Regions from separate parts of the Geobacillus sp. TFV-3 genome, predicted to be linked through region 1. Evidence: predicted binding sites of a transcription regulator. Region 1 holds the regulator's gene; the other holds the start of a gene.
The links. The regulator NrdR, encoded in region 1, represses ribonucleotide reductase genes. The targets are predictions, from matches to a motif close to AACACNATATATNGTGTT.
Positions count from the first base shown of each region.

Region 2: BJQ97_RS05710 (vitamin B12-dependent ribonucleotide reductase) is a predicted target of NrdR. The motif match lies at 6,385-6,402, and genes of this name have one in related genera.

Region 1 covers NZ_MPSP01000001.1:799,574-814,727, forward strand. The annotation lists gene icd (NADP-dependent isocitrate dehydrogenase) at 1-809, shown strand, start outside; gene mdh (malate dehydrogenase) at 836-1,774, shown strand; gene BJQ97_RS04025 (MaoC family dehydratase) at 1,859-2,326, shown strand; gene BJQ97_RS04030 (response regulator transcription factor) at 2,534-3,238, shown strand; gene pnpS (two-component system histidine kinase PnpS) at 3,235-4,983, shown strand; gene polA (DNA polymerase I) at 5,134-7,770, shown strand; gene mutM (DNA-formamidopyrimidine glycosylase) at 7,963-8,787, shown strand; gene coaE (dephospho-CoA kinase) at 8,815-9,420, shown strand; gene BJQ97_RS04055 (glyceraldehyde-3-phosphate dehydrogenase) at 9,537-10,565, shown strand; gene speD (adenosylmethionine decarboxylase) at 10,879-11,253, shown strand; gene BJQ97_RS04065 (cytosolic protein) at 11,382-11,780, shown strand; gene nrdR (transcriptional regulator NrdR) at 11,848-12,309, shown strand; gene BJQ97_RS04075 (replication initiation and membrane attachment family protein) at 12,416-13,801, shown strand; gene dnaI (primosomal protein DnaI) at 13,813-14,745, shown strand; gene ytxC (putative sporulation protein YtxC) at 14,928-15,154, shown strand, end outside.
Region 2 covers NZ_MPSP01000001.1:1,115,537-1,130,690, reverse strand. The annotation lists gene istB (IS21-like element helper ATPase IstB) at 28-780, opposite strand; gene istA (IS21 family transposase) at 777-2,282, opposite strand; gene BJQ97_RS05715 (hypothetical protein) at 2,507-2,857, shown strand; gene BJQ97_RS05710 (vitamin B12-dependent ribonucleotide reductase) at 3,726-6,299, opposite strand; gene BJQ97_RS05705 (lipoate--protein ligase family protein) at 6,553-7,389, opposite strand; gene BJQ97_RS05700 (rhodanese-like domain-containing protein) at 7,583-7,957, shown strand; gene gcvPB (aminomethyl-transferring glycine dehydrogenase subunit GcvPB) at 8,185-9,645, opposite strand; gene gcvPA (aminomethyl-transferring glycine dehydrogenase subunit GcvPA) at 9,638-10,984, opposite strand; gene gcvT (glycine cleavage system aminomethyltransferase GcvT) at 11,019-12,113, opposite strand; glycine riboswitch at 12,302-12,391, opposite strand; gene BJQ97_RS05675 (DEAD/DEAH box helicase) at 12,611-14,275, shown strand; gene BJQ97_RS05670 (YqhG family protein) at 14,262-15,056, shown strand.

The DNA.
Region 1 (15,154 bases):
AATATGCCAAAGGCACGCCGGAAGTGAAAAAAGTCATCGACTTTTTGCAAAACGAAATGGGCGTGCGCAAAATCCGCTTCCCGGAAACGTCCGGCATCGGCATTAAGCCGATTTCCGAACAAGGGACAAAACGGCTTGTGCGCGCGGCGATCAACTACGCGATCGAACACGGCCGCAAGTCAGTAACGCTCGTTCATAAAGGAAATATTATGAAATTCACCGAAGGCGCGTTTAAAAACTGGGGTTATGAATTGGCGGAGGAAGAATTCGCCGACAAAGTGTTCACGTGGGCGCAATACGACCGAATCGTTGAAACGGAAGGCAAGGAAGCGGCGAACAAAGCGCTTGCTGATGCGGAAGCATCCGGCAAAATTATCATCAAAGATGTCATCGCCGACATCTTCCTGCAACAAATTTTGACGCGCCCGCGTGAATTTGACGTCATCGCGACGATGAACTTAAACGGCGACTACATTTCCGACGCGCTGGCTGCTCAAGTCGGCGGCATCGGCATCGCGCCGGGGGCAAACATCAACTACGAAACCGGCCACGCCATTTTCGAAGCGACGCACGGCACGGCGCCGAAATACGCAGGGCTTGACAAAGTCAACCCGTCGTCCGTCATTCTCTCGGGCGTCATGATGTTTGAGCATCTCGGCTGGAACGAAGCGGCGAAATTGATCATCAAAGCGATGGAGAAAACAATCGCCGCGAAAATCGTGACGTATGACTTCGCTCGCCTGATGGAAGGGGCGACGGAAGTGAAATGCTCCGAATTTGCTGATGCGCTCATCCGCAATATGGACTAACCTTTGAAAGAAAGGGATGGCAAACGATGGCGATGAAACGAAAAAAAATCTCGGTGATCGGCGCCGGATTTACGGGGGCGACGACGGCGTTCCTTTTGGCGCAAAAAGAGCTCGGCGACATCGTGTTGGTCGATATTCCGCAGCTTGAGAACCCAACGAAAGGGAAGGCGCTCGATATGCTCGAGGCAAGCCCGGTGCTCGGCTTTGACGCGAATATCATCGGCACATCCGATTACGCTGACACAGCCGATTCCGACATCGTCGTCATCACAGCCGGCATCGCCCGCAAACCGGGCATGAGCCGCGACGATTTGGTGACGACGAACCAAAAAATTATGAAGCAAGTGACGAAGGAAGTCGTCAAATACTCGCCGAACTGCTACATCATCGTCTTGACGAACCCGGTCGATGCCATGACATACACGGTGTTTAAAGAGTCCGGGTTTCCGAAAAACCGCGTCATCGGACAGTCGGGCGTCTTGGATACGGCGCGCTTCCGCACGTTCGTCGCCCAGGAGCTGAACATTTCGGTAAAAGATGTCACTGGGTTTGTTTTAGGCGGCCATGGCGACGACATGGTGCCGCTCGTTCGCTACTCGTACGCCGGCGGCATTCCGCTCGAAACACTCATTCCGAAAGATCGTTTGGATGCCATCGTTGAGCGGACGCGCAAAGGCGGCGGTGAAATCGTCAACTTGCTCGGCAACGGCAGCGCCTACTACGCACCGGCCGCCTCGCTTGTCGAAATGGTCGAAGCGATTTTGAAAGACCAGCGCCGCATTTTGCCGGCGATCGCCTACCTTGAAGGCGAATACGGCTATGAAGGCATTTATTTGGGCGTGCCGACGATCCTCGGCGGCAACGGCATCGAAAAAGTGATCGAGCTCGAGCTGACCGAAGAGGAAAAAGCGGCGCTCGCCAAATCCGTCGAATCGGTTAAAAATGTCATGCGCATGCTGGCATAGCGGAGAGGCAAAAATTCGGGCATTGCCCCGGATTTTTGCCCACAGACAATGAAAGCGCTTTCTAGGCGACGAAGGGGTGGGAACATGTTGAAAAAACGAAAGCTCGGGAGACGGATCGGGGAAATTCAAGCGGGGGAAAAGCTCGTGTTCCAAGCCGCCATCGAAGACAAAGATTTGCTTCTTTATCTTGGGCTGACGGATGATGCCAATCCGCTCTATATCCAGCATGATTATGCTTCACAGACGCCATTTGGAAAACCGGTCGTGCCGCCGGTCATGTTGATGGGGATGATCACGTCGGCGGTCTCCAAATATTTGCCGGGCCCGGGCAGTTACATTACGCGGCAGGATCTTCGCTTTCTCCGCCCAGTTTATCATTATGAAACGCTCGAATTTTTGCTTGAAGTCGCCGATGTCGATGTGGCGGGCCATTGCGTGACGTTGTCCGTCATGGCGACGCGCGGTGCGGAAACGGTGCTTGACGGAACGCTGTCTGTCTGCCCGCCTCATACGTTGCCGCGCCTAGACGGGCGGGTGCTCGAAAACTTTTGACCTCATGTTGAAAGCAATCCCCGTTTCGAAACAAAGGGGGAGTTTCATGCCGCTTTCTGCCAAAGGAAGCCAACCAAACGCGAGGGGCAGTTTTCCGCGGGCAACTTGTCCACAGGAAAACGCCCTTTTTTCTTTTTTTTGTCCGAATCAAGGCGTCAATTGTGGTATCATAAAGGCAGAAACCATTGGACGGGATGGAGGAGCGGCATGGGACGAAAAATTTTAGTAGTCGATGACGAACAGCCAATTGTGACTTTGTTGTCGTACAATTTGGAAAAAGCCGGATTTCACGTCGTGACCGCTCACGACGGCGAAGAGGCGCTCGTGAAAGTAGCGTCCGAGCAGCCGGCGCTCATTATTTTGGATTTGATGCTGCCGAAGCTTGACGGCGTTGATGTGTGCAAGCGGCTTCGCCAGCAGCAAATCATGACGCCGATTTTAATGTTGACCGCTCGCGATGATGAATTTGACAAAGTGCTTGGCCTTGAGCTTGGCGCCGACGACTATATGACCAAGCCGTTCAGCCCGCGCGAAGTCATTGCACGCGTCAAGGCGATTTTGCGCCGCACGGAGCTCGTTCAGCCGGCGGCGGAATCGAGCGAGCGGCTTGTTGTTGGCGAGCTGGAAATTTTTCCGGAACGTTATGAAGCAACGATCGGCGGCAAACCGCTTGAGCTGACGCCGAAAGAGTTTGAGCTGCTCCTTTATTTGGCTCGCCATAAAGGGCGGGTGTTGACGCGCGATCAGCTGCTCAGCGCTGTGTGGAACTACGAGTTTGCCGGTGATACACGGATTGTCGACGTCCATATCAGCCACTTGCGCGAGAAGATCGAAACCGATACGAAAAAACCGATGTACATTAAAACGGTGCGGGGCCTTGGCTACAAGTTGGAGGAACCGAAGCGGCAATGAATAGCTTCCGCACCCGCCTTTTGTTTTGGCTCGTGACGCTCATCGCCACGGTGTTGATCGCCCTCGGGCTTTTGCTCGGGCAATTGCTGAAAGATTTTTACGCCGAGACGATGAACAAACGGATGGAAAAAGAGGCCCAAGCGCTTGCGATTTTGCTTGAAAATGAACCGCTCGAGCAAATCCGCGCCGATTTGCAGGAAATGGGGAATGAGCTGTCGTCCCGCATCACCGTGCTCGATAAAGAAGAACGGGTGCGGTTTGACAGCGGCCGCGTCGCAACGATCAGTGACAAAGACCATGCGCGCATCGTCCGCGCGATTTTGCGCAAAAAGCAGTTTCCTCGTTTTTCCGTGATTGAAAAAACAAACGATGTCTATTACTACATCGTCCCGTACGAGCGCGGTGAACGGAGAGGGTACGTCGTTTTAAGCACACCGACGAGCTCACTCCAAAAAGTAAACGAGCAAATTTGGGGAGTGCTCACGAGCAGCCTTGGGATGGCGCTCGTTGTCATCATCGTGCTCGTCTGGAAAATCGCCAATCAATATATGAAGCCGATTGAAGAAGCGACGAAAGTGGCGTTTGAGCTGGAAAAAGGCAATTACACCGCTCGTGTGCCCGATGGTGAATATAACGAGGCTGGGATGCTTGTGCGCTCGATCAACCGGCTGGCCCGCCATTTGCAGGAGATGAGCAGGGCGCGGGAAATTCAGACCGACCGGCTTCATACGCTCATTGAAAACGTCGGCAGCGGCCTGTTGTTTATTGACCACCGCGGACATATTTCTCTCATCAATCGGGCGTTCCAGACTCAGTTTCATCTCGATCCGTCGGATTGTTTGCACCGTCCGTACTCCGATGTGCTGCCACACCGCGACATCGTCCGGTTTATCGACGATATTTTCATCACCGAAACGGCGATGCGCCGGCATATGCGGCTGACGATTGGCATCGAGCGGAAACATTTCGATGTATACGGGGCCCCGATCATCGGCACGAACGCCGAATGGAAAGGGATTGTCGTCGTGTTTCACGACATTACGGAGCTGAAGCGTCTTGAGCAAATCCGCAAAGACTTTGTCGCGAACGTTTCGCACGAATTGAAAACGCCGGTGACGTCCATCAAAGGATTCGCCGAAACGCTATTGGACGGCGCCATGAAGGATGAAGCGGCGCTCGAACATTTTTTGACCATCATCTTAAAAGAAAGCGAACGACTGCAAACGCTCGTTGAGGAACTGTTGGACTTGTCGAAAATCGAGCAGCACGGGTTTCAGCTGCAGCTCGAAGACGTGGATATTGCTCAAGTCATCGCCGAAGCGGCTGCTGTGTTTCGCCAAAAAGCGGCGGAAAAACAAATTGATTTGCATATCGAATCGCCAGCCGGGCTTGTCATCCGCGGCGACAGAAATCGGATGAAGCAAATTTTGCTGAACTTGCTCGCCAACGCCATCACGTATACGCCGGAGCGCGGGCAGGTCGCTGTCGAGGCGGAAGAGACGGAGAAAGAAGTGCTGATCCATGTGAAAGACACCGGCATCGGCATTGAGGAAAAGGAAATCCCGCGCATTTTTGAGCGTTTTTACCGCGTCGACAAAGCGCGCAGCCGCGATTCCGGCGGAACGGGGTTGGGCCTGGCGATTGTGAAACATTTGGTTGAGGCTCACCATGGATATATTACCGTAGCGAGCAAAGTGGGGCGCGGCACCGTGTTTACGATCCATTTTCCAAAGCCGGGGCGGTAGCCGGCCTCTTTTTATCATCTCCAACCGAGAAGCCCCTATTTTCAGCGTGAGCGTAAGCATGGGTGAATCGGCGCCTCCCATCATGGTGGGAGAGCGTTTAAGGCAGGCCGCAGGCATGATACAATAGGACAAGGAAGCATCCGAGGAGGGATGAGATTGAAAAAAAAGCTTGTTTTAATCGACGGCAACAGCGTGGCATACCGCGCCTTTTTCGCCTTGCCGCTGCTGCATAACGACAAAGGCATCCATACGAACGCCGTCTACGGGTTTACGATGATGTTGAATAAAATTTTGGCGGAAGAAGAGCCAACCCATATGCTTGTCGCGTTTGATGCCGGGAAAACGACGTTCCGGCATGAAGCGTTTCAAGAGTATAAAGGCGGACGGCAAAAGACGCCGCCGGAGCTGTCAGAGCAGTTTCCGCTGTTGCGCGAGCTGCTGAGGGCGTATCGCATCCCTGCCTATGAACTCGAGAACTACGAAGCGGACGATATTATCGGAACGCTTGCCGCCCGCGCTGAACAGGAAGGGTTTGAGGTGAAAGTCATTTCCGGCGACCGCGATCTGACTCAGCTCGCCTCCCCTCATGTGACGGTGGACATTACGAAAAAAGGGATTACCGATATCGAACCGTACACGCCAGAGACGGTCCGCGAAAAATACGGCTTAACTCCGGAACAAATCGTTGATTTGAAAGGATTGATGGGCGACAAATCGGACAACATTCCCGGAGTGCCGGGCATCGGGGAAAAGACGGCGGTCAAGCTGCTCAGGCAATTCGGCACGGTCGAAAACGTGCTTGCCTCCATTGATGAGATCAAAGGCGAAAAGTTGAAAGAAACGCTGCGCCAACACCGCGACGCGGCGCTGTTAAGCAAAAAGCTCGCCGCCATTCGCCGCGACGCCCCGGTCGAGCTTTCGCTTGATGACATCGTCTATCAAGGGGAAGACTGGGAGAAAGTGGTCGCTTTATTTAAAGAGCTTGGGTTCCAATCGTTTTTAGAGAAAATGGAATCGCCGTCATCAGAAGAGGAAAAACCGTTTGCGGAGATGGCATTTACGCTTGCTGACCGCGTGACGGAGGAGATGCTTGCCGATAGGGCGGCGCTTGTCATTGAAGTGGTCGAGGAAAATTATCATGATGCGCCGATCGTCGGCATCGCTCTGGTCAACGAACATGGACGGTTTTTCCTGCGCCCGGAGACGGCGCTTGCCGATCCGCAGTTTGTCGCTTGGCTTGGTGATGAAACGAAGAAAAAAAGCATGTTTGACTCAAAGCGCGCGGCAGTCGCCTTGAAATGGAAAGGAGTTGAGCTATGCGGCGTTTCCTTTGATTTATTGCTGGCCGCCTATTTGCTTGATCCGGCGCAAGGTGTTGATGATGTGGCTGCCGCAGCCAAAATGAAGCGATACGAAGCGGTGCGCCCGGATGAAGCGGTGTATGGCAAAGGGGCGAAGCGGGCCGTGCCGGATGAGCCAGTGCTCGCCGAGCATCTCGTCCGCAAGGCGGCGGCGATTTGGGCGCTCGAACGGCCGTTTTTGGATGAACTGCGCCGCAACGAACAAGATGGGTTGCTCGTCGAGCTCGAGCAGCCGTTGTCTTCGATTTTGGCGGAAATGGAATTTGCCGGAGTGAAAGTGGATACAAAGCGGCTTGAACAGATGGGGGAAGAGCTCGCGGAGCAGCTGCGTGCGGTCGAGCAGCGCATTTACGAGCTCGCCGGCCAGGAGTTCAACATCAATTCACCGAAACAGCTCGGCGTCATTTTATTTGAAAAACTGCAGCTGCCCGTCTTGAAAAAAACGAAAACCGGCTACTCCACTTCGGCGGACGTGCTGGAAAAACTTGCGCCTTATCACGAGATCGTGGAAAACATTTTGCATTACCGCCAGCTTGGCAAGTTGCAGTCGACGTATATTGAAGGATTGCTGAAAGTCGTGCGGCCCGATACAAAGAAGGTGCATACGATTTTCAATCAGGCGCTGACGCAAACCGGACGGCTCAGCTCGACGGAGCCGAACTTGCAAAACATTCCGATTCGGCTTGAGGAAGGAAGGAAAATCCGCCAAGCGTTCGTGCCGTCGGAGCCCGATTGGCTCATTTTCGCCGCCGACTACTCGCAAATTGAGTTGCGCGTCCTCGCCCATATTGCAGAAGATGACAATTTAATGGAAGCGTTCCGTCGCGATTTGGATATCCATACGAAAACAGCGATGGACATTTTCCAAGTGAGCGAGGACGAAGTGACGCCCAACATGCGCCGTCAGGCGAAGGCGGTCAACTTTGGGATCGTTTACGGGATCAGTGATTACGGCTTGGCGCAAAACTTAAATATTTCGCGCAAAGAGGCGGCTCAATTCATCGAGCGCTACTTCGAAAGCTTCCCTGGCGTAAAGCGGTATATGGAAAACATTGTGCAAGAAGCAAAACAGAAAGGGTATGTGACGACGCTGTTGCATCGGCGCCGCTATTTGCCGGATATCACGAGCCGCAACTTCAACGTCCGCAGCTTTGCTGAACGGATGGCGATGAACACGCCGATTCAAGGGAGTGCCGCAGACATTATTAAAAAGGCGATGATCGATCTGAACGCCAGACTGAAGGAAGAGCGGCTGCAAGCGCGCCTTTTGCTGCAGGTGCATGACGAGCTCATTTTGGAGGCGCCGAAAGAAGAGATGGAGCGGCTGTGCCGGCTCGTTCCGGAAGTGATGGAGCAAGCGGTCACACTTCGCGTGCCGCTCAAAGTCGATTACCATTACGGCCCGACGTGGTATGACGCGAAATAAAAGGCATCTTGGGGTGCAAACGCTGGCGCCCCATAAAAATGTTTCGAGGCGACGATTCTCGGCTGCGGGTCGATGAATTGGCGCGAAACGGCTGCCGCCTCATGGAGAATCTTTCCCTCGGCGGATCAACCGGCGTCAATGTGAAAATGTCGGCGGGAACGATGCAGGAAAACGGAGGAAAGGGGGGGCGCCATGCCGGAATTGCCGGAGGTGGAAACGATCCGTCGCACGCTTTTGCCGCTTATTGTCGGAAAAACGATTGAGGATGTGCGCATTTTTTGGCCGAACATCATCCGCCATCCACGAGACCCCGAGGCGTTTGCGGCAAGAATGATCGGACAGACGGTGCGTGGTTTGGAACGGCGAGGGAAATTTTTGAAATTCCTGCTCGACCGCGATGCGCTCATTTCCCATTTGCGCATGGAAGGGCGCTATACCGTCGCTTCCGCCTTGGAGCCGCTCGAGCCGCATACGCACGTCGTGTTTTGCTTCACGGACGGCAGTGAACTCCGCTACCGCGACGTGCGCAAGTTCGGAACGATGCACGTTTATGCGAAAGAGGAAGCGGACCGCCGGCCGCCGCTAGCTGAGCTTGGGCCGGAGCCGCTTTCCCCGGCGTTTTCACCAGCTGTATTGGTGGAGCGGGCGGTGAAAACGAAACGGTCGATCAAAGCGTTGCTCCTTGACCAGACGGTCGTGGCTGGGTTTGGCAATATTTATGTCGACGAATCGCTGTTTCGCGCCGGCATTCTTCCCGAACGGCCGGCCGCCTCGCTCTCCAGCAAAGAGATCGAGCGCCTGCATGAGGAAATGGTGGCGACGATCGGCGAGGCGGTCATGAAAGGGGGAAGCACGGTGCGCACGTACGTGAACACACAAGGCGAGGCAGGTGTGTTTCAACATCATTTGTACGTGTATGGCCGCCAAGGCAATCCGTGCAAACGATGCGGCACGCTGATTGAAAAAACGGTCGTCGCCGGCCGCGGCACGCATTATTGTCCGCGCTGCCAGCGCTAGGCGGCCCGTAAAAAGGAGAGAGGTTCCATGACGTTGACGATCGGATTGACCGGCGGGATTGCCAGCGGCAAAAGCACGGTGAGCGCGATGATGCGCGAACTCGGCCTTCCGGTCATTGATGCTGACGAAGCGGCGCGCGCCGTCGTCCGACCGGGGGAAGACGCCTACCGTCAGATTGTCGCCGCCTTCGGTCCGGGCATTTTGCAGACAAATGGAGAGATCGATCGGGCGAAACTCGGGGCGATCGTGTTCAACGACGAAGAAGAACGGAAAAAGCTAAACGCCATCGTTCATCCGGCGGTTCGTCAGAAAATGCTGGAAGAGAAAGAAGCGCTCGTCCGTTCCGGGGCGAAAACGGTCGTATTGGACATTCCGCTTTTATTTGAAAGCGGATTGACATCGTGGGTCGATAAAGTGCTTGTCGTGTATGTTGACGATGACATCCAGCTTCGCCGGCTGATGGAGCGGAACGGGTTCACTGAGGAAGAAGCGCGCGCCCGCATCCGCGCCCAATGGCCGCTGGCAGAAAAAATGAAGCGGGCCGACGCGGTCATCAACAATAACGGAACGAGGGAAGAGACACGCCGTCAGCTGTTGGCGATTTTGAAACAATGGGACGCCTTAGAAAAATAGGCGTCTTTTTTGTTCGCTTTCCGTCATTTTATCCTCCACATTCCTAAAAAATATGATATACTATTTATACAAATACAAGAAAATAGTATAACATATATGAGAGGAGAACAAAGTAAATGAAGGCGAAAGTGGCGATTAACGGTTTCGGACGAATCGGACGGATGGTGTTCCGGCGCGCCATCAATTCCCCTGATCTTGACATTGTGGCGGTGAATGCCAGCTATCCGCCGGAAACGTTAGCCCATTTAGTGAAATATGACTCAAACCACGGCAAATTTGATGGTGAGGTCATCGCCTTGGAAAACGGCCTGCTCGTCAACGGCAAAACAGTGAGGCTGTTAAACTCGCGCGACCCGAAACAGCTGCCGTGGAAAGAGCTTGATATCGATATTGTGATTGAAGCGACCGGAAAATTCAACGATCGTGAAAAGGCGAGCCTTCACCTTGAGGCAGGGGCGAAGCGCGTCATTTTAACCGCCCCGGGCAAAAATGAAGATGTGACGATCGTCGTCGGCGTCAACGAGCATATGCTTGACATCGACCGCCATTTCATCATTTCGAACGCCTCGTGTACGACAAACTGTTTGGCTCCGGTCGTCAAAGTGCTCGATGAAGCGTTTGGGATTGAAAACGGACTGATGACCACGGTTCACGCGTATACGAACGACCAAAAAAACATCGACAACCCGCATAAAGATTTGCGCCGCGCCCGCTCATGCGCGCAATCGATCATCCCGACGACAACAGGAGCGGCGAAAGCGCTTGGCCTAGTGCTGCCACATTTAAAAGGGAAGCTTCACGGCATGGCGCTCCGCGTCCCGACGCCGAACGTCTCGCTCGTCGACTTGGTCGTCGACTTGAAGCGCGATGTGACGGTTGATGAAGTGAACGAGGCGTTCATCCGTGCTGCCAACGGCCCATTGAAAGGCATCTTGGATTTTACGATGGAGCCGCTCGTCTCGATCGATTTCAATACGAATCCGCATTCTGCGATTATCGACGGCCTGTCGACTATGGTGATGGAAGGGCGAAAAGTGAAAGTGCTCGCTTGGTATGACAATGAATGGGGCTATTCGTGCCGCGTCGTTGATTTAGCCCATCTTGTCGCGGCCAAAATGAAAGAGCGTCTCAGCGTCAATGCGTAACAGCGGTTCGATGTGAAGCGCGACGCCTGCGCTATGGCTTTTGCGATCCGCACAAACGGATCAGGCCGCGGTGCGGGCGTGGGCGCTTTTTCTCTTTTTTATGCAAAAAAATAAAAAAGCCTGTTGCAAAAACCCCCTAAACAAAGTATACTATGTCTCGTGAACTTCTTAACGGCAAGGGTAATGTGACTACTTAAAGGGTTAGGACCTCTTAGGACTAACTTTCCCCCGTGGTAGTTATACATGCCATTTTGCAACTCACCTTCTGTTTTTTTATTTGTTTGAGAAAATTGGTTAAAGGGGGATTCTTTTCATGGACACGATGGGTCGTCACGTTATCTCGGAACTTTGGGGATGCGACTTTGACAAACTGAATGATATTGATTTTATTGAAAAAACGTTCGTTGACGCCGCGTTAAAGTCGGGAGCGGAGATTCGCGAAGTGGCGTTCCATAAATTCGCTCCGCAAGGCGTAAGCGGGGTCGTCATTATTTCGGAATCGCATTTGACGATTCACACGTTTCCCGAACACGGCTATGCGAGCATTGATGTGTATACATGCGGCCATTTAGATCCGACGATTGCCGCCGATTACATCGCCGAAATGCTGGGCGCGCAAACGCGGGAAACGATTGAACTTCCGCGCGGCATGCGCCCGATCGAAGTGAAAAAGGCGCAGGCGCTGTAATTGGATAAGGATAAGATAAACCGAAAGGAGCGTAAGCAAAACGCTCCTTTTTTTGTGCCTTAGGCGGTGCAACAGCGGCGAAAATCATGGTATGATGGAAGAAAAAGAATGACTAGGGAGACGTGGCAATAAGCATGTGGAAAACACTCAAATACGCCTTCACAAACCATTGTGAAACGCGGGAAAATCATGAAGATGAAGAGCTAAGAAGCCATTATTACAAAGCGACGAACCGCGCCGTCATCGATGCGGTCAAAGAGCTGCTCTCGTCGCTGCCCGGCGCCGAGCTCATTTCTGTTTCCGAAGAGCGCGGCGAAATTTGTGCGCAAACAAGGCGCGGCAAAAAGTTGTTCATCGTCGCTACCGTCATTTCCGTGCGGCCGTTTGAAACGGCGGTCGACTTTTCCGCGACGACGGAGACGAAGCTATTGCCGTTTGATTTTGGGCATAGCCGGGCGGTCATTCTCGATTTGTATCGGAAGCTCGACGCCCGCCTGCCCTATATCGGTTCCGGACTGAACAGCTAACTATATCTTGTCTGCTTTCGTCCATTCCGGTATGATAGGAAATAAGAAGATCAACGGAGTGGATGTTATGCGATGTCCTTCATGCCATCATCAAGGCACGCGCGTGCTTGACTCGCGCCCGGTTGAAGAGGGTCGTTCGATCCGCCGCCGGCGGGAGTGCGAACAGTGCCATTATCGGTTTACGACGTTTGAGCGGATCGAGGAGCCGCCGCTGATTGTTGTGAAAAAAGAGGGAACGCGCGAAGAATTCAGCCGGGAGAAAATTTTGCGCGGCTTGATCAAAGCGTGCGAGAAGCGTCCCGTGGCGCTCGAGGAGCTTGAAAAAGTGACGCAGGAAATTGAGCGTGAGCTGCGCAATCAAGGCGTCTCGGAAGTGAAAAGCGAAACGATCGGCGAAATGGTGATGGAGCGCCTGTCGCACATCGATGAGGTCGCCTATGTTCGCTTCGCTTCCGTCTATCGGCAGTTTAAAGATATTAATGTGTTCATTGAAGAACTGAAAGAGCTGATCAAAAAAGGGCAACGGTGAAAAAAGGGCTTTGGCGTTAGGCGGCAAGCCCTTTTTTCAGCGTCTTTTCGGCAGGAAAGGAGAGAGCCGGTTTGAAACGAATACGGAGGAATGGAAGGTCGAAGCGATGCAACACCATTGGAAAGAGCTGATTGCTGTCGACCGTTATACCGTGCAAAGCCGAGGGGTGTTGCAAGAGATGGACCGTCAAGTGCTGACGCTGCTTTACCAGCCGCTCATCGGCTGCCGAGCGTTGGCGCTTTATATGACGCTTTGGGGGGAGCTTGAGCTGCTTGACGGCCAGGAAGCGACCCATCATCGGCTTATGGCGCTCATGCAGTGCGGGCTGCCGGACATTTACAGCGAACGGTTGAAACTCGAAGGAATCGGGCTGCTCAACACATACGTCCACGCTCCAGGGGCGGATGAACCGAAGCTGTTTCTTTATGAGCTGCGTCCGCCGCTGGAGCCAGACCAGTTTTTCCGCGACGAGATGTTGAGTGTTTTTTTGCGCCGGCAAGTCGGCCGTCTCTTGTTTATCCAGTTGAGCAACTTTTTTGCTCGCCCATCCATTGATGAAGCGAAATTCACCCAAGTGACGCGGTCGTTTTCCGACGTGTTTTCGGCCGTGCCCGCTGAACAAATCGTCGCCGGCCTCAGCGAAGAAGCCGGGCCCGAGCTGCTTGAAGGGAAGGGTCACATCAGGCGGAATGAGGCGTCGTATGTGCTCGATGATGATGTATTCGACTTTGAGCTGTTTTTTGCCGGCTTGTCCAAGCAGCTCGTGCCGCGCCGGGCTGTGACAGCGAAAGTGAAGGAAGCGATTAAAAAGCTGGCGTTTTTATACGGCATTCCGCCGCTTGAGATGCAAAAACTGGTCCTTGGCGTCATCGATCCAGCCTATCATATCGATATTGACGCGTTGCGCCGGGCGGCGCGCGAATGGTATGAGCTCGAACATGGCGGTGTTGAGCCGCGCCTCGTTGAACGAGTGCAGCCGCTCGCCTACCGGACGATGGAGAACATCGAACCGCGCACGAAAGAGGAGCAGCTGATCAAACAGCTGGAAACAATTTCCCCGCGCCAGCTGCTAAAAGAGATTTCAGGCGGCGCTGAGCCGTCGCTGGCTGATTTGCAGTTGATCGAAGACATTATGTTCCAGCAGCAGCTGCTCCCCGGAGTTGTCAACGTGCTCATTTATTACGTCATGCTCCGAACGAATATGAAGCTGTCGAAAAAATACGTCGAAAAAATCGCCAGCCATTGGGCGCGCAAAAAGGTGAAAACGGTGAAGGAAGCCATGGAGCTGGCGAAAGAAGAAGCGAAAACATACCAAAACTGGGCGAACGAAAAGGAAAAAGGAACGCGGACGGTGCGCAAAATCGTGCGCACGGAAATCGTCCCCGACTGGCTGAACATGGATTACAGCCAGCCGGAGGATGACGATTTTGACGTCGAACAGGCGCGCAAAGAGCTTGAGGAACGGCTGAAAAAATACCGTGATGAATCATAGAGGGAAAAGCCATGGAACGAGTAAACCACCTGTTGCAGCGGTTGCTTGGCAATCAACGGTTTAAGCAGCGCTACGAACAAATGAAACGCTACATTTTGGAGCATCCGGACGTGCAGCTGTTTTTGCGGGCGCACGAACGGCAATTGTCGGCCGATGCGGTTGACCGCAGCTTGATGAAGCTGTATGAATTCATCGAGCAGCACGGGAATTGCCGCCAATGTCCGGGCCTTGAGCGATGCAACAACATGCTGCCGGGATACCATCCAAATTTGGTGGTCAACGGTGGAAGGATCGACGTTGAGTACGACCGCTGCCCAAAAAAAGTGCAATACGACGAGAGGAAGCGGCAAGAGTCGCTCATTCAAAGCATGTTCATGCCGCGCGAAATCTTGCGTGCTTCGCTCTCTGACGTCGATCTCAATGATGATGGGCGGATCAAAGCGATCCGATTTGCCGAGCGGTTTGTGGCGGAATACGAGCCGGGGAAAAAAATGAAAGGCTTGTATTTGCACGGATCGTTCGGGGTGGGCAAAACATATTTGCTTGGAGCGATCGCCAACGAGCTGGCGAAGCGAAACGTCCCATCGCTGATCGTCTACGTGCCCGAGCTGTTTCGCGAGATGAAACATTCGCTTCAAGATCAAACGATGAGCGAAAAGCTTGATTATATCAAAAAAGTGCCGGTGCTGATGCTCGATGACCTTGGAGCGGAGGCGATGTCGAGCTGGGTGCGCGACGATGTGCTCGGCCCGATCTTGCAATACCGGATGTTTGAAAACTTGCCGACGTTTTTCACGTCGAACTTTGATATGCAGCAGCTCGCCCACCATTTGACGTATTCGCAGCGCGGTGAAGAAGAGAAGGTGAAGGCGGCGCGCATTATGGAGCGAATCCGCTATTTGGCCTATCCGATTGAAATCACTGGACCGAACCGCCGGCAATAGCGGTCGGCGGCAGCGAACGGCGCCTGAGGAAGGGGCGCCGCTTTTTTTGGGCGCGCAGCGTCTGTCAGCCCGATGACCTGCGAGCTTCTGTGCGCTGTTTTTCGTGTTTCTAGTCTAAACAGCCCGTTGTCCCCATATATATAAACCAAGCATTCCTTTCGGGCTAAAGGGGGGGACAGCGGGTGATCGAAATCCATTTTGACGAGGCAAGCGAGGCGGAAAAATTGGTTGGGCTGCTATATCACCGGCAACCGGATGACGGTCCGCTGTTTCATGCCGCTTATGACGGGAACAAAACCGTGGCGGTTTACATACAGGGCGAGGAGAAGCGTGTGCTTGAGGAGCATATCATCCCAGCTATGACGGCGTTTATGCAGGAGGTGATAGAAGACCGGCTGCTGCTATCCAT
Region 2 (15,154 bases), 320 kb from region 1:
AAATACATAGGCTTGCCAGCTCAAGACTTAAGGTTCCAGACCGGGGGAAGAGGACGGCTGGATCGCGGAGAGAGCGTTCCGCAGTCGATAGCTCTCTCCCGTAAAGGCCAGGATGTGGGCATGGTGAACCAAGCGATCCACCAGCGCAGCTGTCAAGCGGTTGTCCCCAAACACCCGATTCCACTGTCCAAATTCCAGATTCGACGTCACGATGACGCTTTTTCGCTCATAACAGTCGGCGATAATATGAAACAACAGCTCCGATCCTTGCTTTTGAAACGGCACATAGCCGAGTTCATCCAATATCAACAGTTCGCACGCATCGATGCTTCGTTTCAGCCGCCCGAGCGTGCCATTTTTCAATGCCTCTTCCAGCTGGGCGACGAGATCCGCGACGCGGAAAAACCGAACCTCATGGCCTTGTTGGCACGCCTGGATGCCGAGCGCTGTGGCGAGATGGGTTTTTCCTGTCCCGGGCGAGCCTAAAAGCAGAACGTTTTGCTTTCGCTCCAAAAAGCGAAGGTCACACAATTCCTTCTTCGATGTCGTGGTCGGCCAGTGGATGTGATCCGACCATTCGTAATCCTTCAGCCATTTCAACTCCCGAAACTTGGCTTTCTTGATCAGCCGGGCCTGTTTCGCCTGCTGGCGGCACGACAGCTCCAGCGCCAATACATCCCGCAAAAACTGTTCTTTCGTTTCGAACATCACCTCCTCGAATCGATCCGCGATATAGGCCAAATGCAGTGCTTTACAAATCTCTTTCACCTCTGCTCTCATCCCTGGACACCCCCTTCCCGAACAGGATGAAGACGTTGATCATACACCGTTAAGTCCGTTTCATAGTCGATCAGGACGGAAGGGGTGTACGATTCTTTCCACTTGGCCGGGTAATGGGATTGCTCGGCTTCCATCAACACCCCGATTTCATGAGGAGCCAAGTCCCATCGCTGACTCTCCTCGAGCCACTGGGGGATTTCATAAAGCGTGCAACGATCCAACAGCGCTCGCAGCCCTTTCAAACGGGCCGCCACCTGGGGCGGGGTGCCAGCCAGATACGTTCGGATCGCTTCCGGCAAGTACGCCCGGTATCGGGAATGCCCGACAACCCGGGGTTTGGTCTCCCACTCAGCGAAAATCTCTTTCCAAGGGATCTCGCGTTTCACGTTCGTATACGGCCTTGGCATCTCAAGATGTATGCCTCCGTCAGGAGAGAGCACAAAGAAACGATCCCACTCTTTTTTCACCAATACCCGGTTGGGGACGGACAGGCCATGGACGACGAACGCCTTCCCATCCACCATCACTTCTCCGTACTTATTCACGTAAGCGTGATCGAGGGAGAAGATCGGAAGATCTTGTTCCGGCAACGCCAACAGCTCCGGCCGCTCTTCCTGCCATAGCTCCTCTATCAACCGCCCCTTTTCATAATGAGGGCGGTTTCGGTCCTCGACCATCTTGCGATGCAGCCACTCCACCAGCTCCGGATCCGACTCGATCAACGGAGCCGGGACGAAACAAAGGTTGCGAGTGTAATAGACTTTTCGCTCCGCATTTCCTTTCTCATGTCCGCTGTATGGATTGCACACTTGTACATCAAACCGATAGTAGAGTTGAAATTTCTCAAAAGCCTCGGTGAATTGGCGTTCTCCCCCTTTTCGAATCGACACGATGGCCGCGGACAAATTGTCAATGCGCAATGCCTTTGGCACTCCCCCAGCCTGACGAAACAGCTGCGTCAACCCATGGAGGAAGCATTCACTGTTTTCCGCCGGCAGCGGATAAGCAAACGCAGCGTTGCTATACGGGAAGCTTACGATCAAAACCGATCGTTCTTCTTCCTTCCCCTCCTTCGTCACCACCGTCATCTTCCCGAAATCCACCTGCGCCTCGCCTGGCGGGTGCTCAAGTCGTTCATAGCGCTGTTCTTTCTCGAGTTTGAGCTGCGGTCTTCGTTTTTGCACGTACGCGCAAACGGTGCGATACGAGCCTTGAAATCCATGGTCACGACAAAGCGCTTCAAACATCGTCTTGTTCGTTCGCCGTTGTTTTCTCGGCAGCTTGGCATCCTCCTCCAACCAGTCATCAATGATTTGCCCGTATCCTTCTTCCTCCATCATCCCCTTTTTGCGTTTGATGGTTGGTTGGACAGAAATGCCGCCATCCGCGTATTTCTTGACCGTTCTCCAGTTATATCCCGTTTCGCGGGAAATTTCCGCAATCGATAACCCTTTCTTTTCACGCAGTTTTCTGATACGATTCATTTCGGGCATTGCCAGCATCCTTTCGCTCCTCCACTGTTTGGTTTATGTGTTCACAACTTCCACAGTAGAGGAAATGTTAGGGGCTGGCAAGCCTTTTTTCTTTGCCTTAGGCTCTGCACGTTTCGTTGCAGAACTCTGTATTTTTATTTTGCACTAAACAGTATAATGTTCGTGATAACGCTTACTATGGTTCATGGGCAGCCTTAGTTAATCATCTTTATAATGAGATAGGTACTACATGGTTGGGCACAACCATTTCAATGTGGGCTAGTGGTTCTCTTGAGCATGTTTTTCATACAAGCAATGCTTGGACCTACAATATAGTAACAGACGCAGAAGGAAACGGTTCTAAGTTTATCAGTGCTATTAATAACAACAATCCTGTTGCAGTCCGATTCGATTTATTTGACAGTGGAGGTTCAACTATCACATATCATTTTGTTTGTGGGATTGGATATAATAAAAACGGTTCTTATACGGGGGATTTGCATATCGCTTACAAAGATCCTGACAACGGCGCTAATAATACCGCAACGCATTGGTTTGATTGGACAGATGATGACCAAGATATCGACTTTGCGTGGTTATCTTAAAAAATGAAACAGTCCTTCATCATACCTAAGGAGTGTTTCATGTGATAAATCCAGTAAAATCGGGGGGAGGGAGTAGTGAAGTTGAATTTATTTTCCAGACGATTGATTGGATTGCTTTTGGCTTGTTTATTTATGATATATCTAACAAAACTATTTACAATGAAACCTCATGTAATTTCTGGAAATGGAAATCCAGGAATGGTATTTATAATATTATCTGCACTACTATTTTTCTTCTTCGGAAGGGAAATATGGAAAATAATGAATAACGCAGCTTATTCAAAAAAAAATGGTTATTTATAACTATTTCTTCACTATTTATTCTATGTCTCTCAGCTTTTTTAGAAATTTCGTATTTTGTGAACCTAATCAAGCAATTAGGAGGGCCACCGTCCAATACAAATTCTAAAATCTATCGTTATAATTGGGTAAATCAATATACAAACACTTTGTACGTTAATATTTATACATTTTGTATTTTTATCTCCAGTGTTATTTTTGTTCATTCAGTAAAAAAGTTTGTACAAAAATAGAATCATAACGTCTAAAAGGTACTGTCAACCATTTTGTGTAATGAAAGATTTTTTTCGTATTTTATAATCATGAAATCATGAACGGTTTCAAAAAAAAAGATTAGGCCACCTTAGTCCGATAGAGTACCGAATGACCAAGGCAGCCTGGCAGGTGAACGGCTGGGAATATCTTCAATGAAGTGAAATGAAGGGGACGTTGTCAAGTGCTTTCCTTGACAACGTTTCTTCATTCCACTATCTTGCGAGCAGCTGAAGAGGGGGGTTTTTACACTGGTCTACTTGACTGGTATATGTTCATTGCAGAACCAGCGTGTCCTTCACCCCATCATTCAACATTACAACCCGCACTTCAGCTGCGCGCCGCAGTTGGTGCACGTGTTGCAGCCGCCGATCTCTTCGATCGTCCCTTCGCGGCAAATCGGGCAAATATTGCCAATTTCAGAACCGATTGTCACATCGGTGGCGCGCACATCTTGAATCGTATCAACGAGCACAACGGGGCGTTTCGTCTCTTTTTCCTCGAGCTCCTCTGGAAGCAGCTCAAGTTGCTCTTCAATCTGATTCTCCTCTGCCTTTAGCGTCAACACTTGCGCATCGCGACTGCCGTCGACATAGACGGTCCCGCCTTTCGCGCCGCAGCGCCATAACCGTTCGTACACTTTTTGCACTTGCTCGACGGTGTAGCCTTTTGGCGCGTTGACCGTTTTCGACAAGCTCGAGTCGACCCAGCGCTGAATGATGCATTGCACATCAGCATGCGCTTCCGGCGGCAAGTCCATCGCCGTCACAAACCAAGGCGGCAAGTGGTTCGGGTCGGCTTCTGGATGTTTGTCCAAATATTCTTCGACGATGTCCGCTTTCACTTCGATAAATTTGCCCAAGCGCCCGCTCCGGTAGTACGAGAACGAGAAGTACGGCTCCAGCCCGGTTGAGACGCCGACCATCGTCCCAGTCGATCCTGTCGGCGCCACCGTCAGCAAGTGCGAGTTGCGGATGCCGTATTTCAAAATATCTTGGCGAATGTCTTCTGGCATCCGTTTCATGTAGCCGGTGTTGATGAACGCTTCGCGCAGCTTGCGCGTCTCTTCCTCCGTTTCGCCGACCAAAAACGGGAAGCTGCCTTTTTCTTTCGCCAGCTCGATCGATGCCCGGTACGCGGTCGTGGCGATCGTGCGGAACAGCTCATCGACGAGCTCGTTTCCTTCCTCAGAGCCGTACGCTTTTTCGCAGTAAATGAGCAAGTCTGCGAGCCCCATGACGCCAAGGCCGATGCGGCGCTCGCCGAGCGCTTGTTTTTTGTTTTCCTCAAGGAAGTACGGCGTCGCGTCAATGACGTTGTCTTGCATCCGCACCCCGATTTCGACCGTGCGTTTCAGTTTTTCGTAGTCCACGACTTTCCGTTCTTTGTCCACCATGTTCGCCAAGTTAATGGCGGCCAGGTTGCAGACCGAATATGGTGCGAGAGGTTGTTCCCCGCACGGGTTGGTCGCAACCACTTTTTGCCCGTACGCGCGGGCGTTCGTCATTTCGTTGGCGTTGTCGATGAAGAAAATGCCCGGTTCGGCGGAATACGTGGCGCAAATATTGATCAGCTTCCACAGTTCGCGGGCGCGGATTTTTCGGTAGACGCGGACGCGGTAGCCCATTTTCTCCCATTCTCGCACATCGCCGACTTCATGCCATTTTTCGTTGTAAATGCGCATTTCCTCTTCGGAATACGTTTCCACATCCGGGAAACGGAGCGCGTATTCTTCGTCCTTTTCGACCGCTTCCATGAACTCTTTCGTCAAGCAGACGGAAATGTTCGCACCGGTCAAAAAGTCAGGATTGTGCACCGTGTATGTACCACCGGTGCGCAGTTTTTCTTCGGCGTCTTTGATGATTTCCTCAGTGAAACCGCCGTAGTCAGGCGCGTTCTTGTAGCGGACGATCGCTTCGTACATCGCCCGCTCCCGCTCGGTGAGCGGCGTAAATTTCAGTTTGTCGCGCGCTGCTTTTTTGATTCCTTCATCTTCCATATTTTCGAGCAGGTAGCGCAAAATGCGCGGGTTTTGCATTTTCGAGACGATGAACTCGATAATGTCCGGATGCCAGTCGGCAAGCATAATCATTTGGGCGCCGCGCCGGGAGCCACCTTGCTCGACAAGGTGAGTCAGCTTCGCAATGTCGTCAAGCCACGAGACCGACCCGGACGATTTGCCGTTCACCCCGCGCGCAAGCGTATGGCGCGGCCGCAATGTCGAGCCGTTCGTTCCGACGCCGCCGCCGCGGCTCATGATTTCCATCACCTGCTTCCGATGTTCGGAAATTCCTTCGCGCGAGTCTTTCACAAACGGCATCACATAGCAGTTGAAATACGTCACTTCCTTGCCTGAACCTGCGCCGTACAACACGCGGCCGGCCGGAACAAAATTCAAGCTTGCGAGCTCTTGATAAAACTTTTCGAACCACTCTTTCCGCTTTTCTTCCGTCTTTTCCACCGCCGCCAGCCCGGTGGCATTGCGCTTGGCGATTTGCTCATAGAAAATCTCGAGCGGCTTGTCGATAATGTCGAGCGACCGAACCACAATGCCGGTCTCCGCCTCTTCCCCTTCGAGCACATGCCGGTATTCGTCCTCAATCAACACGTGCGCCTTTTTCGCCTCCCAGTCGATGTCGACGATAAACCCGAGCCCCCGGGCCGGGAATTTCGGATCTTCCTTGATCGTCAACACGACAAAGTCACCCGGTGTGAGCGTCAGCTTCTCCGTATCTTTGAACGAATACCGATCCAACATGACCAAACGGGATACGCCTTTATGGGTGATGTGCATATCCGGCGTAATCGGATGCACTTGCGGAAATAGGCGGATATCCTCGTTCAGCTTGTCAATATTGATCTTCATTTTCTCGGATGACGCCACCGTCATTCTCCTATCTCTCCTCTTTTATATAATCTCTCATGTTTTTGGCAAAGTTGTCCTGTCTTCTCTACCTTATCATATCGAACAGAAAAAAACAATATATAGTATGATTTTTTATGAAAATCATACTATATATTGTTAAAGAGAACAAACGATTTCGTTTTTGTCAAGCCAAAAAACAAAACATGGCGAAATGCGGAGAAAAACGGGGGAGTGCCGCCGTTTCTGCCGGAAAACGAGCGATTTGCCGCGTCGCTGCTCATCGCTTGAAGTTCCATTCATCGCTTTCGTATTTCGTCCGCGCCAGCTCTTCGACGTACGCCCGTTCCTCGTCGGTGAGCGTGTACGGCTCCAATACGATGTCCAATCCTTTTTCAAATCCTTTGTAAAACGCTTCTTTCGCTTCCTCAATCGTCACCGTCCGGCCCGCCACCTCATTGATGGCGACCGCTTTCTTTTTAAATTCACGCTGCAGCCGCTCTTTCACCCGCTCGTTCGGGTATTTAAACAAACGGAACAGCAAGTCTTCGTCCAAATCGAGCAAAATCGAGCCATGCTGCAAAATGACGCCTTTTTGCCGCGTTTGCGCGCTGCCGGCGACTTTCCGCCCCTCAACGACAAGTTCGTACCACGACGGCGCGTCAAAGCAAACAGCCGAGCGCGGGCTGCGCAAATCGGCTTTCTCTTCTTCTGTCTTCGGCACGGCAAAATACGCATCCAATCCAAGATAGCGAAATCCTTCTAAAATTCCTTGAGAAATGACGCGATAGGCTTCCGTCACCGTCTTCGGCATCGCCGGGTGCGATTCGGAGACGATCACGCTGTATGTCAATTCTTGATCGTGCAGGACGCCGCGCCCGCCGGTCGGACGGCGGACAAAGCCGAGGCCGTGCCGTTTGACCGCCTCTAAGTCAATTTCTTTCTCCACTTTTTGAAAATAGCCAATCGACAAGGTTGGCGGATTCCAGCCATAAAAGCGGACCGTCGGCGGAATTTTTCCTTCGCTGTGCCAATCGAGAAGCGCCTCATCGAGCGCCATATTGAACGCCGGCGGGCAATAGCCGGAATCGATAAAGCGCCATACTTCTTTTGCCATCGTTCCACCTTCTCCATTGTTCCTCGCTTCAACCTGGCGGCGTTTCAGGGCAGAACGCCTTCGGCCACCTTTACTAGTTTAGCAAACAACGCCGGTGAAGGAAAGAAAAATGGCACGGCGAAAATCTCTTTGCTTCCCCGCAGCGACTTTATATAATAGGAAATAGCAGATGAAGCGAAAGGAGGCATGACAGGTGAAGGCATTGCTCATTATTCTCGGCGCGATCATCGTGTATTCCGTCATTACGTACTTCTGGCAGCGGAGAATTGTCAAAGCATTGACAGAGGAAGAGTTCCGCGCCGGCTACCGGAAAGCGCAATTGATTGATGTCCGCGAACCGGATGAGTTTGCGGCTGGACATATTTTAGGGGCGCGCAACATCCCGCTCACGCAGCTTCGCATGCGCATGAAAGAATTGCGCAAAGACCAGCCGATCTATTTGTACTGCCAAAACGGGCTGCGCAGCGGGCGTGCCGCGCAAATGCTCTACCGAAAAGGGTACCGCGACTTGTACCATTTAAAAGGCGGATTTAAAACATGGACCGGGAAAGTGAAGAAAAAAGCGTAGCCTAACGAAAGAGGCGCTCTGCCGGGAAAGGCAGACGCCTCTTTTCGCTTGCGCTAGACCGCCGCATATTCCGGCGGCAGAACGACCGTCTCAAGCACCGAAGCAGCCGCGCCGATAGCGCAGCTTTTCTCCTTCAGCTTGGAGGCGATGATGGATGGTTCACTTTCTTTTTTGACAACGAAGCGGCCTCCCTTTACGAGGCAGGCCGCATAAGAACAAGGCTTAGCTTACGTTTCTTTTTGGTAGCGCAAAATCGGTTTGCGCGCCGCGGTCGTTTCATCGAGCCGCTTGACGACCGTCGTATGCGGCGCTTCTTGAACGATTTCCGGATTTTCCTCCGCCTCTTTGGCGATTTGGATCATGGCGTCAATAAACGCATCGAGCGTCTCTTTCGACTCCGTCTCCGTCGGCTCGATCATCATGCATTCTTCGACGATGAGCGGGAAGTAAATCGTCGGCGGATGGAAGCCGAAATCAAGCAGCCTCTTGGCGATGTCGAGCGTTCTGACGCCAAGCTTCTTTTGCCGCCGGCCGGAGAGGACGAACTCATGCTTGCAATGGCGGTCATACGGCAAATCGTAATACTCAGCAAGCCGGCGCATCATATAGTTGGCGTTTAACACCGCATATTCGCTCACCGCTTTTAAGCCGTCCGGCCCCATCGAGCGGATGTACGTGTACGCTCGGACGTTGATGCCGAAATTGCCGTAAAACGGCTTGACGCGGCCGATCGATTGCGGGCGGTCGTCATCAAGGTAATAGCCGTTTTCCCCTTTTTCGATGACCGGCTTCGGCAAAAACGGAATGAGGTCGGCTTTCACCCCGACCGGGCCGGAGCCTGGGCCTCCGCCGCCGTGCGGGCCGGTGAACGTTTTGTGCAAGTTCAAATGGACGACGTCAAAACCCATGTCTCCCGGGCGCGCCTTGCCAAGAATGGCGTTTAAATTCGCGCCGTCATAATACAGCTTGCCGCCGGCTTTGTGGACGATTTCGGCCATTTCGACAATATGCTCTTCAAACAGCCCGAGCGTGTTCGGGTTCGTGAGCATAAGCGCCGCTGTATCCGGACCGACGACGCGCTTTAAGTCATCCAAATCGACAAGCCCGTCAACCGTCGAGCGGACCGTGACCGTTTCAAAGCCGGCCACCGTGGCCGACGCCGGGTTCGTGCCATGCGCCGAATCCGGAACGATCACTTTCGTCCGTCCGAAGTCGCCGTTTGCTTCATGATAAGCGCGGATCATCATCAGCCCCGTCCACTCTCCGTGGGCGCCGGCCGCCGGTTGCAACGTGACCGCATCCATGCCGGTGATTTCCTTTAAATGTTCCTGCAAGTCGTACATCAACTCGAGCGCCCCTTGCACCGTTTCTTCTGGCTGAAGCGGATGAATGTGGGCAAACCCGGCGAGGCGGGCAACGTTTTCATTGATTTTCGGATTGTATTTCATCGTGCATGACCCGAGCGGGTAAAACCCGGAATCGACGCCGTGGTTTCGTCTCGAGAGCGCCGTATAGTGGCGCATTAAGTCAAGCTCCGACACTTCCGGGAGCTCCGGCTCTTCAATGCGAACATAATCGGCCGGCACGAGCTCGCTGACATCGACAGCCGGAACGTCCAACGCCGGAAGGCTGTAGGCGATGCGCCCCGGCTTGCTTCGTTCGAAAATAAGCGGTTGATTGTTACGCATGGCCATCCCCCAATTCATTGACAAACCGATCGATTTCTTCTTTTGTCCGCAGTTCGGTGACCGCAACAAGCATATGGCCCGCCAGCTCCGGATAATCGCCGCCAAGGTCATAGCCGCCGATGATTCCTTTTTCGAGCAGGCGGTCGTTCACATCAGAAACCGGCCGTCCGAGCCGGATGACGAATTCGTTGAAAAACGGACCGGCAAACGGCGACGACAATCCGCGCTTTTCCAATTCCCTCTTTGCATAATGCGCTTTTTGAAGGTTCATCGTCGCCATTTCTTTTACGCCCCGCTTGCCGAGCGCCGACAGCGCCACGGAAGCGGCCAAGGCGTTCAACGCTTGATTGGAGCAAATGTTGGATGTCGCCTTGTCGCGGCGGATGTGCTGTTCGCGCGCTTGAAGCGTCAAGACAAATCCGCGGCGCCCGTCCTCATCGGTCGTCTGCCCGACGAGCCGCCCCGGAATTTTGCGCATGAGCGGCGTTTTGACGGCGAAATAGCCGCAATGCGGGCCGCCAAACTGCGTCGGAATGCCAAACGGCTGCATGTCGCCGACCACAATGTCGGCGTCAAACGCCCCTGGCGGAGTCAGCACGCCAAGCGCCAATGGGTTGCTGGCGACGACAAACAAGCTTTTCTTTTCATGCGCAAGCGGCGCGATCGCTTTCAGCGGCTCAATTTGACCAAAAAAGTTCGGGTATTGGACGACAACGCACGCCACATCGTCCTCCATTTCTGCTTCAAGCGCCTTAAGATCGGTGATGCCGCCGTCATACGGAATTTCTTTCACTTCGAGCTTCTGTCCTTTGGCGTATGTGCGCACAACTTCCCGATATTGCGGATGAACGGCGGTCGAGATGAGCACTTTCTTCCGCTTCGTATGCGCGGCGCTAAGAAGCACCGCTTCGGCAAGCGCCGTGCCGCCGTCGTACATCGACGAGTTGGCGACATCCATGCCGGTCAACTCGCACACCATCGTCTGAAACTCAAAAATCGCCTGCAACTCGCCTTGGGAAATTTCCGGTTGATACGGGGTATACGCGGTATAAAATTCAGAGCGCGACAACACATGGTCTACCACCGCTGGAATGTAATGGTCGTACACCCCAGCGCCTAAAAAGGAAACGTATTGTTTCAGATTGGCGTTTTTTTCCGCTAAGGCCGCAAGCTCTTTCCACAGCTCCGGCTCCGATTTGGCCGGTTTCACCTTCAGCTCGCCGCGGAAGCGGACTTGTTCTGGAATATCGGCAAACAAGTCGTCAATCGAGGCGACGCCGATCGTCTTCAACATCTCTCGTTTATCTTCTTCCGTCATCGGCAAATAACGATGGAGCACAGCGCTTTCCCCTTTCCTTGTCGCTTTGGAATCGTCACTTAGCCCGCTTGTAAAACGGAATCGGCACGATGTTCGCTTTCAGCCGTTTGCCGCGGATGTCCACCTCCACCTCCCGGCCGATGGCGGCCACATCTGCTTTCACCAAAGCCAAGCCGATGTTTTTCTTCAGTGTCGGCGACTGTGTGCCGGTCGTGACGAAACCGACTTCTTCGCCGTCGGCAAATACAACGTATCCGTGGCGCGGAATGCCTCTGTCGATCATCTCGATGCCGACGAGCCGGCGCGGCGGCCCCGCCTCTTTTTGCCGTTTCAACACAGCTTGGCCGATAAACGGCGGCTCTTTTTCCGTTTTGACGGCAAAACCGAGCCCGGCTTCAACCGGTGTGATCGAGTCGGACAGCTCTTGGCCGTAAAGCGGAAGACACGCTTCAAAGCGGAGCGTATCGCGCGCCCCCAACCCGCATGGAAGGACGCCGTCACGAGCTCCGTCGGCCAGGATCGCCTCCCATAGCGCGGCGGCGTCTTCGGCTTTACAATATAGCTCAAACCCGTCTTCACCCGTGTAGCCGGTGCGCGAAACGAGCGCCTTCACGCCCGAGACTTCGACGCCGTCGGCGAATGAAAACGGGCGCAGCGTAGACAAATCAAAATCGGTCAATCGCTGCAGGACGCGCTCTGCTGCCGGTCCTTGCAAAGCAAGCTGAGCCGTTTCGGCCGATACATCCTTGAGCTCGACATCGCCCTCAACATGCTCGCTTAGCCAGGCGAAGTCTTTTTCTGTATTTGCGGCGTTGACGACAAGCAAATAGTCGTCGGCAGCTCTTTGATAAATGAGCAAATCATCGACTGTGCCGCCGTCCTCATAGCACATGAGCGTATATTGCGCCCGGCCGGGCCGCAGTTTGGCGACGTCATTGGTCATGAGTTTTTGCAAAAACGCAAGACTCCCGCGGCCGCGGACGACAATTTCCCCCATATGAGAAACGTCAAACAGCCCGGCGCGTGTTCTTACAGCCTCATGTTCTTCCTTGATGCTGGAAAACTGCACCGGCATCTCCCAGCCGCCAAATTCAATCGTTTTGGCGCCGTAACGGGCGTACACCGAGAATAGAGGCGTGCGCTTTAGCATCTGCTTTTCCCTCCTTTAATCCACATCACACAAAAAAGGACAGACTTCCCCCTATCAACAAGTAAGGGGGCTCTGTCCTGGCACCTGAAAGTTTCCCGCCGGCCGTTTGGCGCATCCGTTCGCAGTCCGTGGGGCCGATCGGTTTCCTCTTGGGTGGCCTGCGTGAACGCAGGCGCTCTCCAGAGCTGCGTCAAGCAAGAGTCTTTTTGCCTGAGAGATTCGCGTTTTCCGCTTGCTCCTTCGGCGCTACATTCCGTAGTCTCTCCCCTTGCCGTCATCCGCCCATCGATAAATTGTTTTCAAAACGGGCATACTAATAAACGCCCTTATCAACGAGTCATGCGAATGTTCTAAATTTATACTACCATCAACTGCAGCCAAAGGGCAATAGGAAATAATCGAACTTTAATGGTAATTGGTCATAATAATGTTCTTTTTTTACCCAACATACCAAATGTAATCTATATAAACATTCGCAGCAAGGGAAGGGGATCGCCATGAACATTGATCTTGAAATGGATGAAACATGGAAGGAAGAATTTTTGGCACGCGTCGAAAAAGACGGCCCTTGGGCGAGCTGGGAAATGTACGAACTGGCGCTTGAGGCCGCTCATCATTTAAGCGTCCCAGAATTTAATGGCTTGCAGGCGCCGAAACATTTGCCCCACTTGACGATCCTCCCGCACCAGCTTGAAGTGGCGCGCCGCGTCGTCGAGGAGATGAACGGCAAAGCCATTTTGGCGGATGAAGTCGGGCTTGGAAAAACGATCGAGGCCGGGCTCGTCTTAAAAGAATATATGATTCGCGGCCTTGTGAAAAAAGCGCTTATTCTCGTTCCCGCCTCCCTTGTTTCGCAATGGGCGAGAGAGTTGAACGAAAAGTTTTTCATCCCGGCCGTCCAGCAGAAAAAGAGCTACGTCTGGGAGCAGTGCGATATTGTCGTTTCCTCGATCGACACGGCAAAAAAACCGCCGCACCGCGACATCATCTACGGGCAGTCGTACGACATGATCATCATCGACGAGGCGCACAAACTGAAAAATAACAAAACGAAAAACTACGAGTTTGTGCAAAATTTAAAAAAGAAGTTTTGTTTGCTCCTGACGGCGACGCCGATCCAAAACCGAATCGAAGAAATTTTCAACCTCGTCTCACTCTTGAAGCCTGGCCATTTAGGCAACGCCGAGCAATTTGCCAAAACATACGGCAAAACACGGACCGTACAGACGCACGACCATTTAAAAGCGCTCGTCAACAAAGTGATGATCCGCAACCGCCGCGCCGACACGCCGATCGAATGGTCAAAGCGCCACGTTGAACCGGTGCTGATCGAGTTTACGAATGAGGAACGGGAACTGTATGAAGCGGTCAAGGCGCTCCGCCGCGAATCGTTCGCCGGCTCGTTTTCGCTCATCACGCTTCTTCGCGAGGCGTGCAGCAGCCGCGAAGCGCTGTTCCTCACGATCAAAAACATGATCGACAAATGCGGCGGAACGGTTCCAGAGCCGCTTGAACGCGTATTGGAAAAAATCAACGCCGTCACGACGAACTCAAAGGCGGAAAAAGCGCTCGAGCTCATCCGCTCCATCAATGACAAAGTCATTATTTTCACGGAATACCGGGCGACGCAGCTTTACTTGCAATGGTTTTTAAAGCAGCACGGCATCTCGTCCGTTCCGTTTCGCGGCGGCTTCCGGCGCGGCAAAAAAGACTGGATGCAGGAACTGTTTAAACACCACGCCCAAGTGTTCATCGCCACCGAGGCGGGCGGCGAGGGCATCAACTTGCAGTTTTGCCGCTATGTCATCAACTACGACTTGCCGTGGAACCCGATGCGCCTTGAGCAACGGATCGGCCGCGTCCACCGGCTCGGCCAGACTGATGACGTTTACATTTACAACTTCGCCATCAAACAAACAGTCGAAGAGCATATTTTAACGCTTCTGTACGAAAAAATCCGCCTGTTCGAACGAGTCGTCGGCGAGCTGGACGACATTTTGGCGAAAATGAACCTCGCCAACCTGGAGCGCTACTTCGAAGACGCCTTCGTTCATTCACGGAGCGAAGGGGAGATGAAAATCAAAATGGAAAACATCATCGCCATGATCGAGCTGGCAGAGCAGCTCGGAAAAGAAGGAGGCAAGCAGCATGCAGCAACATGAAATCCGCCGCTTTGTCGAACGCTATTTTGCGGCCAACAGCTGCACGTTTGTGGAAGCGAACGATGATTACCTCATCGTCCAGCTGACGGCAGAAATGGACAAAGAGCTGATGAACCGCCCGTTTTACTGGCATTATATCGAACGGACAGGCGGCGTCCCGCAGCCGATGCAACTGACGCTCATCACCCGCGCGAGCGAGCGGACGGACAAACTTAAAGGGGAGCGCCTCCATTTCGGCGCTCCCCGGCTGCACCAGCTGTTCCGCTCAGCGCAAAAACGCGGCAGCTTCATCCGCCTGTATGAGGAGCCAAGCGCGCCTTTAGACGGCAACGCCGCTCTCCATCCATGGCTCGGCATGAACGTCACAATTTCGTACGAATGCGACCGAAAAAAAGATGAAATCGTCTCCCTTGGCCTTCACCTCATTAGCGGAACGATCGTCGAGTCGTTCCACGAACGGCTGCGCGAGCGACGGCTGACGCCGAAAATCCCTGATTACTGTTTCACCATCTCCCCGCTCATTAAACCGAGAAGCGGCATCGGCCGCATTGAACAATATATTCGCAGCCGCATCGCCGCCGACAACCATGCGTGGGCGGATGAGGCGCGCCGACGCTGGGCCGACGATTTGGCGTTGCTTGATGAATTTTACAAAGACTGCGAAGAAAAGCCGGAGTGCTATTATATTGAGAAGGAAGCGTTGGAAAAGCAGTACAAGCCGCATATCACCGTTTCCGTCATCAACGGCGGACTGTTTTATTTGCTTCCCCGCTCATCGTGAGCCAAATCCGGGATTGGTCCATCCGGCTCGGAGCGCTCAAACCGACAAACTCCCTTCCGTCGGCACGAAAACCGCCCGCCGGCCTAGGCCAGCGGGCG